Linked DNA regions of Cystobacter fuscus DSM 2262. The protein of the gene in region 1 interacts with the protein of each later gene in a pairwise test. Links are inferred from orthologs where the notes say so. Each region holds a gene or a part of one and is shown in the gene's direction. Other genes may lie near its edges.

What was found.
Region 2: the proteins of ung (region 1) and ndk interact in binary tests that used the Escherichia coli proteins (3 or more experiments, as listed by UniProt). The link is inferred for Cystobacter fuscus DSM 2262 from one-to-one orthologs.

What each region holds. Positions count from the first base shown.
Region 1 is NZ_ANAH02000014.1:234,402-240,619, forward strand. The notes cover bases 2,623-5,484. They hold ung (uracil-DNA glycosylase), read left to right. Parts: upstream 2,623-3,642; coding sequence 3,643-4,326; downstream 4,327-5,484. Other genes in these bases: D187_RS24830 (hypothetical protein), read left to right, coding at 2,623-2,877; D187_RS24835 (hypothetical protein), read left to right, coding at 3,037-3,462; D187_RS24845 (tetratricopeptide repeat protein), read left to right, coding at 4,379-5,191; D187_RS24850 (hypothetical protein), read left to right, coding at 5,188-5,484. Also shown: D187_RS24825 (WGR and DUF4132 domain-containing protein), read right to left, coding at 1-2,232; more of D187_RS24830, read left to right, coding at 2,413-2,622; more of D187_RS24850, read left to right, coding at 5,485-6,218. UniProt on the Escherichia coli protein: Excises uracil residues from the DNA which can arise as a result of misincorporation of dUMP residues by DNA polymerase or due to deamination of cytosine.
Region 2 is NZ_ANAH02000066.1:296,277-303,704, forward strand. Bases 2,505-5,212 are described here. They hold ndk (nucleoside-diphosphate kinase), read left to right. Parts: upstream 2,505-3,490; coding sequence 3,491-3,934; downstream 3,935-5,212. Other genes in these bases: sucC (ADP-forming succinate--CoA ligase subunit beta), read left to right, coding at 2,505-2,524; sucD (succinate--CoA ligase subunit alpha), read left to right, coding at 2,549-3,451; D187_RS41835 (dienelactone hydrolase family protein), read right to left, coding at 4,017-4,739; D187_RS41840 (DUF4265 domain-containing protein), read right to left, coding at 4,736-5,209; D187_RS53315 (HNH endonuclease), read right to left, coding at 5,206-5,212. In the rest of the region: sdhA (succinate dehydrogenase flavoprotein subunit), read left to right, coding at 1-301; sdhB (succinate dehydrogenase iron-sulfur subunit), read left to right, coding at 318-1,151; more of sucC, read left to right, coding at 1,364-2,504; more of D187_RS53315, read right to left, coding at 5,213-5,547; dual-specificity RNA methyltransferase RlmN, read left to right, coding at 5,881-7,044; rpsP (30S ribosomal protein S16), read left to right, coding at 7,133-7,396; D187_RS41860 (KH domain-containing protein), read left to right, coding at 7,422-7,428. UniProt on the Escherichia coli protein: Major role in the synthesis of nucleoside triphosphates other than ATP. The ATP gamma phosphate is transferred to the NDP beta phosphate via a ping-pong mechanism, using a phosphorylated active-site intermediate.

The sequences.
Region 1 (6,218 bases):
GAGGTTGAGCGGATCGAAGGCGAGGACGCGCCGCACGGCCTCGCGCACCTGGGGGGACACGCGGCCGGCCACGTCGAGCACGGTGGCCTCCTGGCCATTGGAGGCGAGCATGCGCAGGGCGGCGCATGCGGCGTCCTTGGCCTTGCCAGGCTTGCCGAGCGCGGGGACGAGCAGTCCGGCGGTGGCGTGCTCGGGGTGGCGCACGAGCCACGCCTGGGCGGAGAGGCGGGCCTTCTTGGAGCGGTGGAAGGCCTCGGCCACCTGGGGAGCGAGCCGGGTCACGGCGTAGGGCGCGAGCAGGGCGTAGGTCTCGGCGCCGTACGTGGTGACGACGTCGACGAGGGTCGGGAGCACCGCGAGCCCCAGCCGCGCGATGATGGCGCAGAGCCACTCTCCCGTGTACCGGCGGGGCTCGAGCTTGCCGAGGTACTTGAGGGCGAGTGCTTCCGGAGCGTAGACGAAGAAACGAATGTCCAGCTGCTCGGGCACGCAGGTAGGGTCCACCTTTCCGCTCAGCAGTTCCTGCTCTCGCACCGTGCTGCCGTAGGGCTTGTACTCCCAGCCCATGCGCCGGGACCATTCCTCCTGTTCGCCCTCGCGCCACACGAGCGCATCGGGGAGCGCCGGGGGCACCACGCCGTCGAGCACGGGGAGCGCCTCGGGCTTCTGGCTCGAGCGCCAGGGGGGACGGGCGAGGACGGGGGGGAGCTGCTCGGGGGTCGCGTCGGGGACGTCCGGGCCGGCCTGGGCCTGGAGGCGGGCCACCACCTCGCGCGCCGCGTCGGACAGGGAGGGGAGGGCGGCGCGCACGGCGGCGGGCTCGCGGCGCAGCAGGTGGCCGAGGATGGAGCGCGCCTGATCGCCTTCCTTGCCCCGGAGGGCGGCCCGGGGGGTGATGAGCCGCAGTGCGCGCTGGGGCCAGCGCACGGCCGCCTCGATGAGGAACGGGAGAGCCTCCTTCTCGGCGTTGAGCAGCAGTTGCATCGCCTCATCCGCGTTGATGCTCGCGGTGAGCTCGGCCCAGGTCCGCACCGCTTCGGCTCCCATGAGCTTGGGCTGGAGTTCACGCAGGAGCGCGAGGCCGTGCACCCCCATGCCATCGAGCAGCGAGGCCAGGTGGCCATTGGGCTCGCGCAGCAGATTCCAGACGTCCACATGGGGGATGAGCGGGGCGAGCGTGTCGGGCTCCGAGACGCTGCTCAGGATGAAGGGGAAGCCCGGCTCCTGGGCCGCGACGAACTCCTCGGCCTGGGCGCGCACCCAGGCGGTCTCGGTGGGGAAGAGGAAGGCGGAGGCGGCGCGGCGCGTCTCGGAGTCGCGCAGGAGGGCGGCGGCGTCGCGAGCGGCCTGGTAGCCCGCGTCATCCGTCTGGGTGGCGAGCAGGGCGCGCAGGCGGGGCAGGCCGCGCAAGTGGCCGCGCGAGAGCAGGTTGTAGTGCTGGTGATGGGGGTTGGTGTTCACGCCCCGCCGGGCATGGAGCGCCTTGTCACCCGCCAGATACAGGTCCAGGGAGAGGAGCGCGGCGCGCGTGGCGTGGACGGGCCCGCCCAGGGCGAAGAGCAGATCGATGATGGGCTCGGGGCGGGGGACCTTGTTCCAGGACTCCTGGTACTGGAGGAAGATGACCAGGACGGCGTCCTCCTCGGGCGTGCCGAGGGAGGGCTCGGTGCGCCCGATGCGCTCGGCGACGGCGCGGGTCTCGGCGGTGAGGTGGCTCTCGTGCGTGTCCTCGGGGATGAGCCCGGGGGGGACGCGCTCGAGGAAGTCCTCGCGCACCAGGGCCCAGGACTTCTTCACGGGGGCGAGCGGACGCACCGGCACGGCGACGCCACCCCGGCGCGGATGGACGCGGCGCAGGAGGGACTCGGTCCAGGCGATGGGGGCATCCGGGTCAGCGGTGGGCCGGGGCGGGACGGGTGCTTCGGGAGGGGCGACAGGTGCCTCGGGGGCGGCGGGGGCCTTGGTCTTCCTGGCGGGCGCGGGCGAAGGCGGGCTCGCGGGGGGCGGTGCCTCGGCGCTGGCGGTGTCGCCCACCTCCGCGTAGCCCTTCTTCTGCTTCTCGGCGATGAGCTTGTCCTGCTCGGCCCGGGCCTTCTCGGCGGTGGGGAAGGACTTCTGCTGGCTCTGCCCGCTCGTGCCGATGCGGCCCCAGCGCACGGTGAAGCCAGTGTCCTCGGCTTCGATCTCCCAGAACTTCCTCGACGAGCCCTCGACCAGTTCGAAGCGACGCATTGCAGTCTCCGCGCGAACCGAAACCGTAGCGCACCCCCCCACCTCGCGGATGGCCGAGGGCTGCCTTTTTGCAATCCTGGGGGCGACTGGGCTAGCAATACGGCCCTCCGCCCGGGCCTGGACCGGCGATTCACGCTCGACCCTGCTCTGGCCCTCATTCCCTCTGGAGAGCACCTCGTTATGTCCGAAGAGAAGAGCAAGCCCGAAGGCAAGAAGCTGCGGCGCCCCATCGACGACGTTCGCGACGAGCTGTTGAAGGATCCGGACGTGAAGGAGCAGGCCCGTCTGCTCCAGATCCCCGTGGAGCAGTACGTGGAGAAGATCCTCGACTACGCCTCCCATCCGGAGAAGCCGCCCGCGATCATGATCGTCCCGGACGAGGCGCTCAAGAAGGAGGACCCCAGCATCCCGACCGTCGCCGAGGTCGAGACCCACCTGCAGCGGATGGTCAATGGGGAGATCCCCATCATCCCCGGCCAGTCGCAGGATGGCTTCAGCAAGGGCCCCACGCCGGCGCAGTACCAGCGGACGCTCGGCGGCGAGGATTCCGTCCCCTACAAGGTTCCCCCGAAGACCGATGCCTCTTCCAAGGAACTGTCTCAGGAACTGGAACTCCAGCGCCCGAAACCCAAGTTCAAGCCCTGAGGTTCTCGCGCGAGCGCGCCCATCCCCTTGATTTCCCGGGCATTTTCAAAAATGGCGAAATTCTCGGGGGATCAGGAAACAAATAATCGGGGCGTGCGAGAATCCTTTTGTCAGTAGCACTTACGGCCGCCGCGGCGGCCCCTCGAAAAGGATTTCATCATGGGTTTCCTCGGCGGAATCGGTAAGGCCCTCGGCAAGGTTGCTAGCTTCGCGGCTCCCATCGTCTCCATGGTCAACCCGCTGGCGGGCGCGGCCCTGAGCTTCGCGGGCAACCTCGCGAGCGGCAAGAGCCTGACGCAGTCGCTGTTCAGCGCGGCGTCCGGCCTCATCCCCGGTGGTGGCGGAGCCGGTGGCGTGTTCGGCAACCTCCTGGGCAAGTTCGGCGGGGCCGCCGGGTTCCTGGACGGCGCGGGCGGCAACAGCATCCTGAGCTCCGCGCTCAACCTGGCCACCGGCAAGAAGGGCGTGACGGACGTGCTGGGCCAGCTGATGGGCAACTTCGCCCAGAAGGGCCTGAGCCAGCTCGGCCTGAACAACGCGACGGAGCTCGCCGCCCAGCGCATGGCCCAGATGCTGCTGCAGTAAGCCAGACGCCAGCACTCGCACTCGCGGGCCCGGGAGGATATCCTCTCCGGGCCCGTCGTGTTTTCGGCCCCACCCGGGGCACCGAGGGTCCTCCATCCGACTTTTCAGGCACTCGGACGCGAGTTGACCGCGTGAGTCGGGTAGAGGGGGGCTCATCGACACGCGAGTCGCGGAGGCACGATGAGTTCGTTGAAGAGCCTGCTGCCGGAGGAGTGGCACGAGGCGCTGCGGGACGTCCTGGCGAGCCCGGGGTTCGGGCAACTGGAGGCGTTCGTGGCGCAGGAGCGCCGGCGACACACGGTGTATCCGCCCGAGGAGGATCTGTTCTCGGCCTTCCGGTTGACGCCGTACGGCCAGGTGAAGGTCCTCATCCTCGGGCAGGATCCGTATCACGGGGCGGGACAGGCGCACGGGCTGGCCTTCTCGGTGCGGCCGGGCGTCAAACCCCCGCCCTCGCTGGTGAACATCTTCAAGGAGCTCCAGTCGGACCTGGGTCTGCCCCGGCCGAAGGACGGCTCGCTGGTGCCGTGGGCCGAGCGGGGCGTGTTGCTGCTCAACGCGGTGCTGACGGTGCGCGAGGCCGAGCCCAACTCCCATGCGGGACACGGCTGGGAGACCTTCACGGACGCGGTCATCCGGGCGGTGAACGAGCAGCCGGAGCCGGTCGTGTTCGTGCTGTGGGGCAGCTATGCCCAGAAGAAGCAGGCGCTCATCGACGAGCGGCGGCATGCGGTGCTCAAGGGCCCGCACCCCTCGCCGCTGTCGGCCAAGCGGGGCTTCTTTGGCAGCAAGCCCTTCAGCCACGCCAACGCGGAGCTGGAGAAGCGCGGGCGCGCGCCCGTGGATTGGCGGCTGCCCGGGTGAGGGGCGCCCCCCGCGAGCGTGTTGCCTCGCGACTGGTTAGAGTCCCGTCACCATGGCGAAGACCTCACCCCGCAAGGCCCCGGCGAGCCCGAAGAAGGCCGTCGCGGCTCCGAAGAAGAGCGCCGCTGCCGCGAAGAAGCGCCCCTCGTCCGTGAAGAAGCCGGTGGCCGAGGCGCGGCCAGCCGCCGCGAAGAAGAAGACCCCGGCGCCGCCCCCCGCTCCGGTGGACGTGCTTCCCCCCGCCTCCTCCTTCCCCGAGCCCGAGGCCGAGCTCGTGGCCGAGCCCGTGATCGAGCAGAAGTCCCTGCCCGCGGGCGAGCCCGTGGGCGGCGCCGCGTTCCCCTTCGAGATCGATCCCAAGCGCATCGAGGAGGGCCTGAACAAGCTGCGCGGGGAGGTCATCCACTGGGCGAACAAGGGCCGCTACACGAAGGTGCGCTTCAAGTTCCGCGGCAAGCAACTGCTGCCGGACCTGCCCATCGCCGCCGTGGCCGCCGCCGAGGGCCTCACCTTCTACTGGGGCGGCATCCTGCGCGCGCTCATCGTCACCGTGGCCGGGGGCAGCCTGCTCCAGGTGGAGCTCGTCAATGACGCGGACAAGCGCGTGCAGGCCGGCAAGGAGGCCCTGCTCGCCGGAGACCTGGACGAGGCCCTCGCCGCCTTCCGCGAGGCGCTCGCCATGGACCGGGACAACGGCGGCGCGCACCTCAACGTGGGCGTGGCCCTCAAGCTGAAGGGAGAGCGCGAGGCCGCGCTCGCCGCCTTCGAGCGCGCCAAGGCGCTGGACCCCGAGGGCCCCCTGGGCGCCGAGGCCGAGCGGCTCGCCGCCCCACTGCGGCCCAAGGACACCGCCCAGACGGCGTGAATCCGGAGGTATACTTCCGCCCCATGGCCGCGCCCATCGACGACGAATTCCAGGTCCGTCTGGAGGGCCAGTCCGCGCTGCTCGCGCCCGCCCGGGAGCGCTACTACCGCCTGGTGCTCGCGCTGGCCGAGTCCCGGTGGCAGGAGCGCCTGCGGCAGGAGCTGCCCCTGTTGCGCGAGGTGCGGGCCCATCAAGACGCGCTGGACGCCCTGCTCGGCCCCGCGCTGCGCCGCGCCCAGGCCGAGAACTGGCCCACGAGCCACCCGACGGTGCGCACCCTGTGGGAAGTGCACTCGCTGCGCGAGCAGCTCGCCCGGGACGTGGCGCGCAAGCTCGGACGCAGCGCCCAGGAGTCGCTGGGCGGTCTGATGAGCTCCCTGGAGGATTGGCTCATCACCCTGCCCCGCGAGGTGCCCGCCCATCTGCGTGAGCAGACCGCGGCGGAGCTGTTGCCGGACACACTGCCCGCGCTGCGCGAGGCCGTGCTGTTCGCCGCTCGGCTCGAGCCGCTCTTCGCGCACCCGGTGCTGCTCTCCGGGCGGCTGCCCTTCTCGAGCCGGCAGCGCGAGGAGCTGGCCCTGGGGTGGGCCCGGGGCGAGGCGGCGCTGGCCGCGCTCTGGCGCCGCCTGTCCGGGGTGGATGCGCGGGGCTTCATGGTGGCGGAGCTGCGCGAGCGGGCCGCCCTCGCGCCGCGCCGCCCGCCGGGCACCGGCACCGAGCGTCTGCTTCACGCGGAGTACTGGTACCAGGAGGCCCGGAGCCGGCTGCTGCACATGGCGCGGTTGCGGCTCGCCCCGCTCGAGCCTGATCCGGCCGAGTGCCTGGCGGTGATGTGGTGGCTCTTCGAGCGGGAATACGCGCCCCACGTGCGCCTGCACGCCCCCGGGGTTTTGGAGGACGCCCGGGCGGCGCTGTTCGAGGTGGCCTACGAGTTCTGGGACGCGCAGCGGCCGGATATTCCCGAGGACGAGCGCTGGACGCCCGCGCGCTGGGCCCGGCTGGACAAGCTCGCCGGGCGGGCGGATGA
Region 2 (7,428 bases), on another replicon or contig:
CAACCGCAGCATCTCCTACGCCAACCAGCTCTGGAACATGTTCGAGCTGGCCGAGGTCATCACCAAGAGCGCGCTGATGCGCGACGAGAGCCGCGGCGCCCACTACAAGCCGGACTTCTCGCTGCCCGAGCCCGCCTCGAAGGACCCCACGCAGGACGCCAACTGGATGGGGCTGTGGAAGAAGCGCCACGAGAAGTGGGCCAAGGCGACGCTCGCGTCCTATTCGCCCGAGTCGCCGCAGATCAGCTACGAGGACATCCCCACGCCCGTGCTCGACCCCGAGCCGCGCTGGTACGCCTGAGCAGAGAGGGAACGACATGGACCACGCGACCACGACGCAAGCGCCTGTCAGCAACACGACCAAGCACGTCACCTTCCGCATCTGGCGCCAGGACGGTCCGGATCAGCAGGGGCACTACGACGAGTTCCGCATCGCCTACCGCCCGGGAGCCAACGTCGTCTCCTGTCTCATGGAGATCCAGCGCAACCCCGTCACCACCGACGGGCGCAAGGTGGCCCCGGTCATCTGGGACGCCGCGTGCCTGGAAGAGGTGTGCGGCAGCTGCGCCATGAACATCAACGGCCGGGTGCGCATGGCGTGCTCCGCGCTCATCGATCGCGTCATCGGCAATGGGGAAGCCACCATCACCCTGGAGCCGATGAAGAAGTTCCCCGTCACGCGCGACCTGTCGGTGAACCGCGATCGCATGTTCGAGGCGCTCAAGCGCGTCAAGGGGTGGATCCCCATCGACGGCACCCACAACCTGGGCCCCGGTCCGCGCCAGTCTCCGGCGGATCACTCGGTGATGTACAAGCTGTCCACGTGCATCACGTGCGGCAGCTGCCTCGAGGCGTGCCCGCAGGTGACGATCGACAACGACTTCATGGGCGCCGCCGCCATCAGCCAGGCGCGGCTCTTCAACATGAACCCCACGGGCAAGATGAACTCCGAGGAGCGCGTGCGCGGGCTCATGGGCCCCGGCGGCATCCAGGACTGCGGCAAGGCACAGAACTGCGTGAAGGTGTGCCCCAAGGAGATCCCGCTCACCACCTCCATCGCGGTGATGAACCGCGAGGTGACCAAGCAGATCATCAAGGACATCTTCTTCAATCAGGAAGGCGACAAGAAGGCGACGGGCGGTCCGGGCTAGCGCCCACGTGTCAGCTCGCCGTACTTTTTCCGAGGCTCCGAGTCTGGCGTGAATTCGCCGGGCCGGAGCCTCGGTCTTTTCCCGTCCGCCAGGGCAGGGCCCTTGACACTCGGGCCTTGCCAAGCGGGCCATTCTGCGCGAGAGAGGCAGCCGTCCCGGGGGGCTGGCTCCCGGAGGCCAGTCTCGCGTTACCCGCATCACCCGGAGCTTCGATGAAGATCCACGAGTACCAGGGCAAGGAACTCTTCCGGAAGTATGGGGTCCCCACGCCGCGAGGCATCCTCGCGAACACTCCCGACGAGGCCGAGAAGGCCGCGAAGGAGTTGGGCACCTCGGTGGTCGTCGTGAAGGCCCAGATTCACGCGGGCGGCCGTGGCAAGGGCGGCGGCGTGAAGCTGGCCAAGAGCCCCGCCGAGGCCAAGCAGCTCGCCCAGCAGATGATCGGCATGATGCTCAAGACGATCCAGACCGGGCCCGAGGGCCAGAAGGTCAACAAGGTCTACATCGAGGAAGGTCTGGCCATCGGTCAGGAGCTCTACCTCGGCGTGACGCTGGATCGCGCCACCTCGCGCATCACCTTCATGGCCTCGCGCGAGGGCGGTGTGGAGATCGAGGAAGTGGCCGCGCACAGCCCGGAGAAGATCCTCCGCGAGGCGGTGGACCCGGTGGCGGGCTTCCAGGACTTCCAGGGCCGCAAGCTGGCCTTCGGCCTGGGCCTGTCGGGTCCCACGGTGAACAAGTTCGTGCAGTTCTGCTCCGCGCTCTACCGCATGTTCATCGAGACGGACGCGTCGCTGGTGGAGATCAACCCGCTGGTCATCACCAAGGATGGCGGCGTGGTGGCGCTCGACGCGAAGGTGGACTTCGAGGAGAACGCGCTCTACCGGCACAAGGATCTGCTCGCCTACCGTGACCTCGCGGAGGAGGAGCCGCGCGAGACCCAGGCCAAGGAGTGGGACCTGGCCTACATCGCGCTGGATGGCAACATCGGCTGCATGGTGAACGGCGCGGGTCTGGCCATGGCCACCATGGACACCATCAAGCTGGTGGGCGGCAACCCGGCCAACTTCCTCGACGTGGGCGGTGGCGCGAGCAAGGAGAAGGTGACGGCGGCCTTCAAGCTCATCCTGGCCGATCCGCAGGTCAAGGCGGTGCTCGTCAACATCTTCGGCGGCATCATGAAGTGCGACATCATCGCCGAGGGCATCATCGCCGCGGCGAAGGAAGTGCAGCTGAAGATCCCGCTCGTGGTCCGGCTCGAGGGCACCAACGTGCAGCAGGGCAAGGACTTGTTGAGCAACTCCGGCCTCGCCATCACCCCCGCCGACAACCTCCGCCAGGCCGCCGAGAAGGCCGTCGCGGCGGTGAAGTAGTTCCAGGCAGAGAAAGGTCAAGCCATGAGCATCCTCGTCAACAACGACACGAAGGTCCTCTGCCAGGGCATCACCGGCTCGGCGGGCTCGTTCCACTCCAAGCAGATGCTGGAGTACGGCACCAAGCTGGTCGGCGGCGTGACGCCGGGCAAGGGCGGCACCGACTTCGAGGGCAAGGTCCCCGTGTTCAACACGGTGGCCGACGCGGTGAAGCAGACCGGGGCGAACACCTCGGTCATCTTCGTGCCGCCCCCCTTCGCCGCGGACTCCATCATGGAGGCGGCCGACGCGGGCATCTCCCTCATCATCACCATCACCGAGGGCATCCCCGTCAACGACATGGTGAAGGCCAAGCGCTACCTGCAGGGCAAGCCGGGCGTGCGCCTCATCGGTCCCAACTGCCCCGGCGTCATCACCCCGGGCGCCAAGTGCAAGATCGGCATCATGCCGGGTCACATCCACAAGCCGGGCCGCATCGGCGTGGTGTCGCGCTCGGGCACGCTGACGTACGAGGCCGTGTACCAGCTCACCCAGCTGGGCCTGGGCCAGTCCACCGCGGTGGGCATCGGCGGCGACCCGGTCAACGGCACGGACTTCGTGGACGTGCTCAAGCTCTTCAATGACGACCCGGAGACGGACGCGGTCATCATGATCGGCGAGATCGGCGGCAACGCCGAGGAGGCCGGTGCCGAGTACGTGGCGCGCGAGTTCAAGAAGCCCATCGCGGGCTTCATCGCCGGCCAGTCGGCTCCTCCGGGCAAGCGCATGGGCCACGCGGGCGCCATCATCTCCGGCGGCAAGGGCACGGCGTCCGAGAAGATCAAGGCCATGGAGGCCGCGGGCTTCCTCATGGCCGCCAGCCCCGCCGAGCTGGGCACCACGCTGCAGGAGGCCATCAAGCGCGGTCCTCCGAAGAAGAGCCGCTAGTTCCCCATTTCTTCCACGTCACAACGAGGAGCCAAGACCATGGCCATCGAGCGTACGCTGTCCATCATCAAGCCCGACGGGCTTCAGAAGGGCGTCATCGGCAAGATCATCTCCCGCTTCGAGGAGAAGGGTCTCAAGCCGGTCGCCATCCGTCTGCAGCACCTGTCGCAGGCGCAGGCCGAGGGGTTCTACGCCGTCCACAAGGCGCGCCCCTTCTTCAAGGACCTGGTGAGCTTCATGATCTCCGGCCCCGTCGTCCTGATGGTGCTCGAGGGTGAGAACGCCGTCGCGGGCAACCGTGATCTCATGGGCGCCACCAACCCGGCCAACGCGGCCCCCGGCACCATCCGCCGCGACTTCGCCACCAGCATCGACCAGAACACGGTGCACGGCTCGGACAGCCTGGAGAACGCGAAGAACGAGATCGCGTACTTCTTCCGCGAGACCGAGATCCACGGCTACGAGTACTCCGGCAAGAAGTAGTCCCGACGGGCCTCGGTAAGAGGCCCGGTGGACTCGAGGCCCGGCTCCCGCGCGCGGTTCGCGGGGGCCGGGCCTTCGTCTTTCAGGAGAAGAAGACCTCGGCGAGGAAGGGCGCGAGCGACGTCCACGCGCGGCGCGAGGCCTTCTCACTGTACAGGATGCCCGAGGCGGGATCATTGGCGAACGGCGCCATGAAGGCGTGCATGGTCCCGCCGTACGCGTGCACCTGCCAGTCCGCCTTGCACCGGGTGAGCTCGCGGCCCAGGGCCACCACGTCCTCGGGCAGTGCCATGGGATCGTCCCACCCGTGGAAGACCATGACCTTGGCCTTGATCTCCGTCTCCGCGAGATCATCGGGGCGGCCCAGCAGGCCATGGAAGCTCGCCACGCCTCGTACGTCCGCGCCCGTGCGCGCCAGGTCCAGCACGCACAGCCCCCCGAAGCAGAACCCGATCGCGGCCACCCGGGTGGCATCCACCTCGGACAGGCTCCGGACGGTCTCGACGGTCTTCAAGATGCGGTCGCGCAGCGTTGCCCGGTCGGCAACCAGGGGCGTCATGAGCGCCCGACACTCGTCGGGTGTCGTGCCCCTCAGGCCCTTGCCGTAGAGATCACAGGCGAAGCCCGCATATCCCCAATCGGTGAGCTTCTTCGCGAAGTCGAGCTGCGCCTCGCTGCGGCCTTCCCACCCGTGGAAGACCAGCACCGCGGGCCGCTTGCCCTCGCGGCCGCTGTCGAAGGCCAGCACGCCCTCGAAGGCCTTGTCGCCGTGGGTGTATTCGACTGCTCGGGTGTCGAGGCTCATGATGGATCCCTTCTGGATTCCTCGTCCTCTCGCTTTGGTTCAATGAAGCCCAGACACGCTTCCTGGTACTCGAACTGCCCGGCACGTTCACCCTGTTCTAGGAACGCCTTGATGGCTTCGTAGGGCACGTCGGGAGGAACATCCACTGCCACCAATCGAGGCAGGTCGCTCACTTCCGAGGCGCAGCCCCGTTGACGGAGGGCCGCTCGGACCGGTTCAACATCCTCCTGCCTCGAAAACCAGAGCTGAATGGTGCTATGCCCGCCAGGGCGTACCAGCTCGGAGTACCAGAGAACTCCACTCGCGTCTGGCTGGGCCGAGACGGTATCTCCCGCGGCGAGCCCCGTGACGTAAAATGGGATGTTGTCGATTTCATACCCATCATCCCGTTGGATGACCCACATGGTCTCGGTCTCGCCCACGCCATCAGAATTCTCGAACGGGAAGCGGAGTTTCAGTCTCTCAGTCATGGCGCCTTGTTTGATTTTTCGAGATTGCACTCCCGGCACAACACCTGCCCATTTTCAGGTGTCCCTTCGCCGCCTTTGCTTTTCGGGATGACATGATCGCGCTCGCGCTGGTTGGTGGGGGGCGACACACCGCTCTGGCTCTTTTGTCCAGGCACGACCTCGATCCCACAGTTCTCGCACTTGTTGATGCCATCGTTCTTCGTGGCGTTCGCCGCGTCGATCTTCTTCTTTCCGGCGGGGGTAAAGGCTTTCCCCGTGCGGGAGTCACCTGCACCTCCTTTCGTGGCCTTGCTCGCGAAGGAGGAGGGGTCGCTGGCCGCTGACCCCAGCTGGGTCAATTGACCCCCGTGGACTGAGGGCTCCAGGTTCACCGCGGACGTGAGTGGGGCATCCAGCGGTGAACGTGGGGCCGACTGGATGCAGGAGCTTCCAGCCTGGGCGGATGACGGGACGACCAGGGACAGGAGCGTGACCGTGAGTAGCAGGCAAGCGGTGCTGAAACGGCCTTGAGGAAGGGGCATGGGACTGCTCCAGGAACCGGGGGGGGGCACAAGGGGCGCCTGGAGTACTCTCTTCCAAACCGTCCGGGGCGGGGAAGGGGACGAGCCCTCCTTTGACTCCACCGGCCTGGTTGTGGGAAGTGGCTCCTACACCTCTCCGTTGGAACCATGATGACGCCGACAGAGCCCGCCAGCGCCACCGTCGACACCGCCGCCCCGCCCGTGCCCGCGCCCACCCCGGCCGCCACGCCGCGCACGGAGGTCTCCAGCCTTACCCTGGAGGGGCTCACCCGCTTCCTCACCGAGCAGCTCGGCGAGCGCGCCTTCCGCGCCGGCCAGCTCTACCGGTGGATCCACCAGCGCGGCGCCACCTCGTTCGACGAGATGACGGACCTGTCCAAGGCCCTGCGCGAGAAGCTCAAGGCCCATGCGGAGATCGTCCCCCTGGTCAAGGACGCCGAGCAGCGCTCGGTGGACGGCACCATCAAGTACCGCTGGAAGACCCGGGACGGCCGCTACATCGAGTCCGTCTACATGCCCTCGGAGGACCGCAAGACGCTGTGCGTGTCCACCCAGGTGGGCTGCGCCATGGCGTGCACCTTCTGCATGACGGGCACGCTCGGCCTCAAGCGCAACCTCACCCCGGGGGAGATCGTCGCCCAGGTGCACGCGGTCAACCGCGAGGTGCGCAAGAACGAGGGCCTGGAGACCCTGCGCCCGCTCTCCAACCTGGTCTTCATGGGCATGGGCGAGCCCCTGCACAACTTCGAGAACCTCAAGACGTCGCTCGCCATCCTCCAGTCCCAGGACGGGCCCAACTTCAGCCACCGCCACATCACCGTGTCCACCGTGGGCCTCGTGCCGATGATCGAGCGCTTCGGGCAGGAGACGGACGTGAAGCTCGCCATCTCCCTCAACGCGAGCACCGACGAGCAGCGCTCCAAGACGATGCCCGTCAACCGCAAGTGGAACATCGCCGCGCTGCTCGACGCCTGCCGCAAGTTCCCCCTGCGCCAGGGCCGCCGCATCACCTTCGAGTACGTGCTCCTGCGCGACTTCAACGACTCGGACGAGGACGCCGCGCGCCTCATCCAGCTGCTCGACGGCATCCCCGCCAAGGTCAACCTCATCCCCTACAACGAGAACCCCGGCCTGGGCTTCCAGACGACCATGGACGAGCGCGCCGAGCGCTTCCGGGAACTGCTCTGCGCGGGGCACGTGGCGGCCTTCATCCGCCAGAATCGGGGCCGGGACATCGCCGGCGCCTGTGGCCAGCTGGCCAATCGGGGAGGGGAGAGCCCCTCGGAAACACCGCAAAGCCCCGAGCTTCCTTGACAATCCGCTCGTGGGGGCGTTAAGAGCGCCCCCCTCCAAGCTGATCACCTTCTTGTCTCACCTTCAGATTTCACCTGGAGCATCAGAAATGGCCGTTGTCCTCCGTCTCGCCCGCGCGGGCGCCAAGAAGAAGCCGTACTACCACGTGGTGGCCACCGACTCCCGCAACCCCCGGGACGGCAAGTTCATCGAGGCCGTGGGCGCCTACGATCCGAACCAGAACCCGGCCAAGGTGGAGTTCGACGCGGATCGTCTGGAGTACTGGCTCAAGAGCGGCGCGCTGCCCTCCGAGACCGTTGGCGAGCTCATCAAGCGCCACAAGCGCACCGCCGCCGCCACCCCCGCTTCCTAGTCCCTGCCGGGGCTGAGTCGACAGCGTGGAGC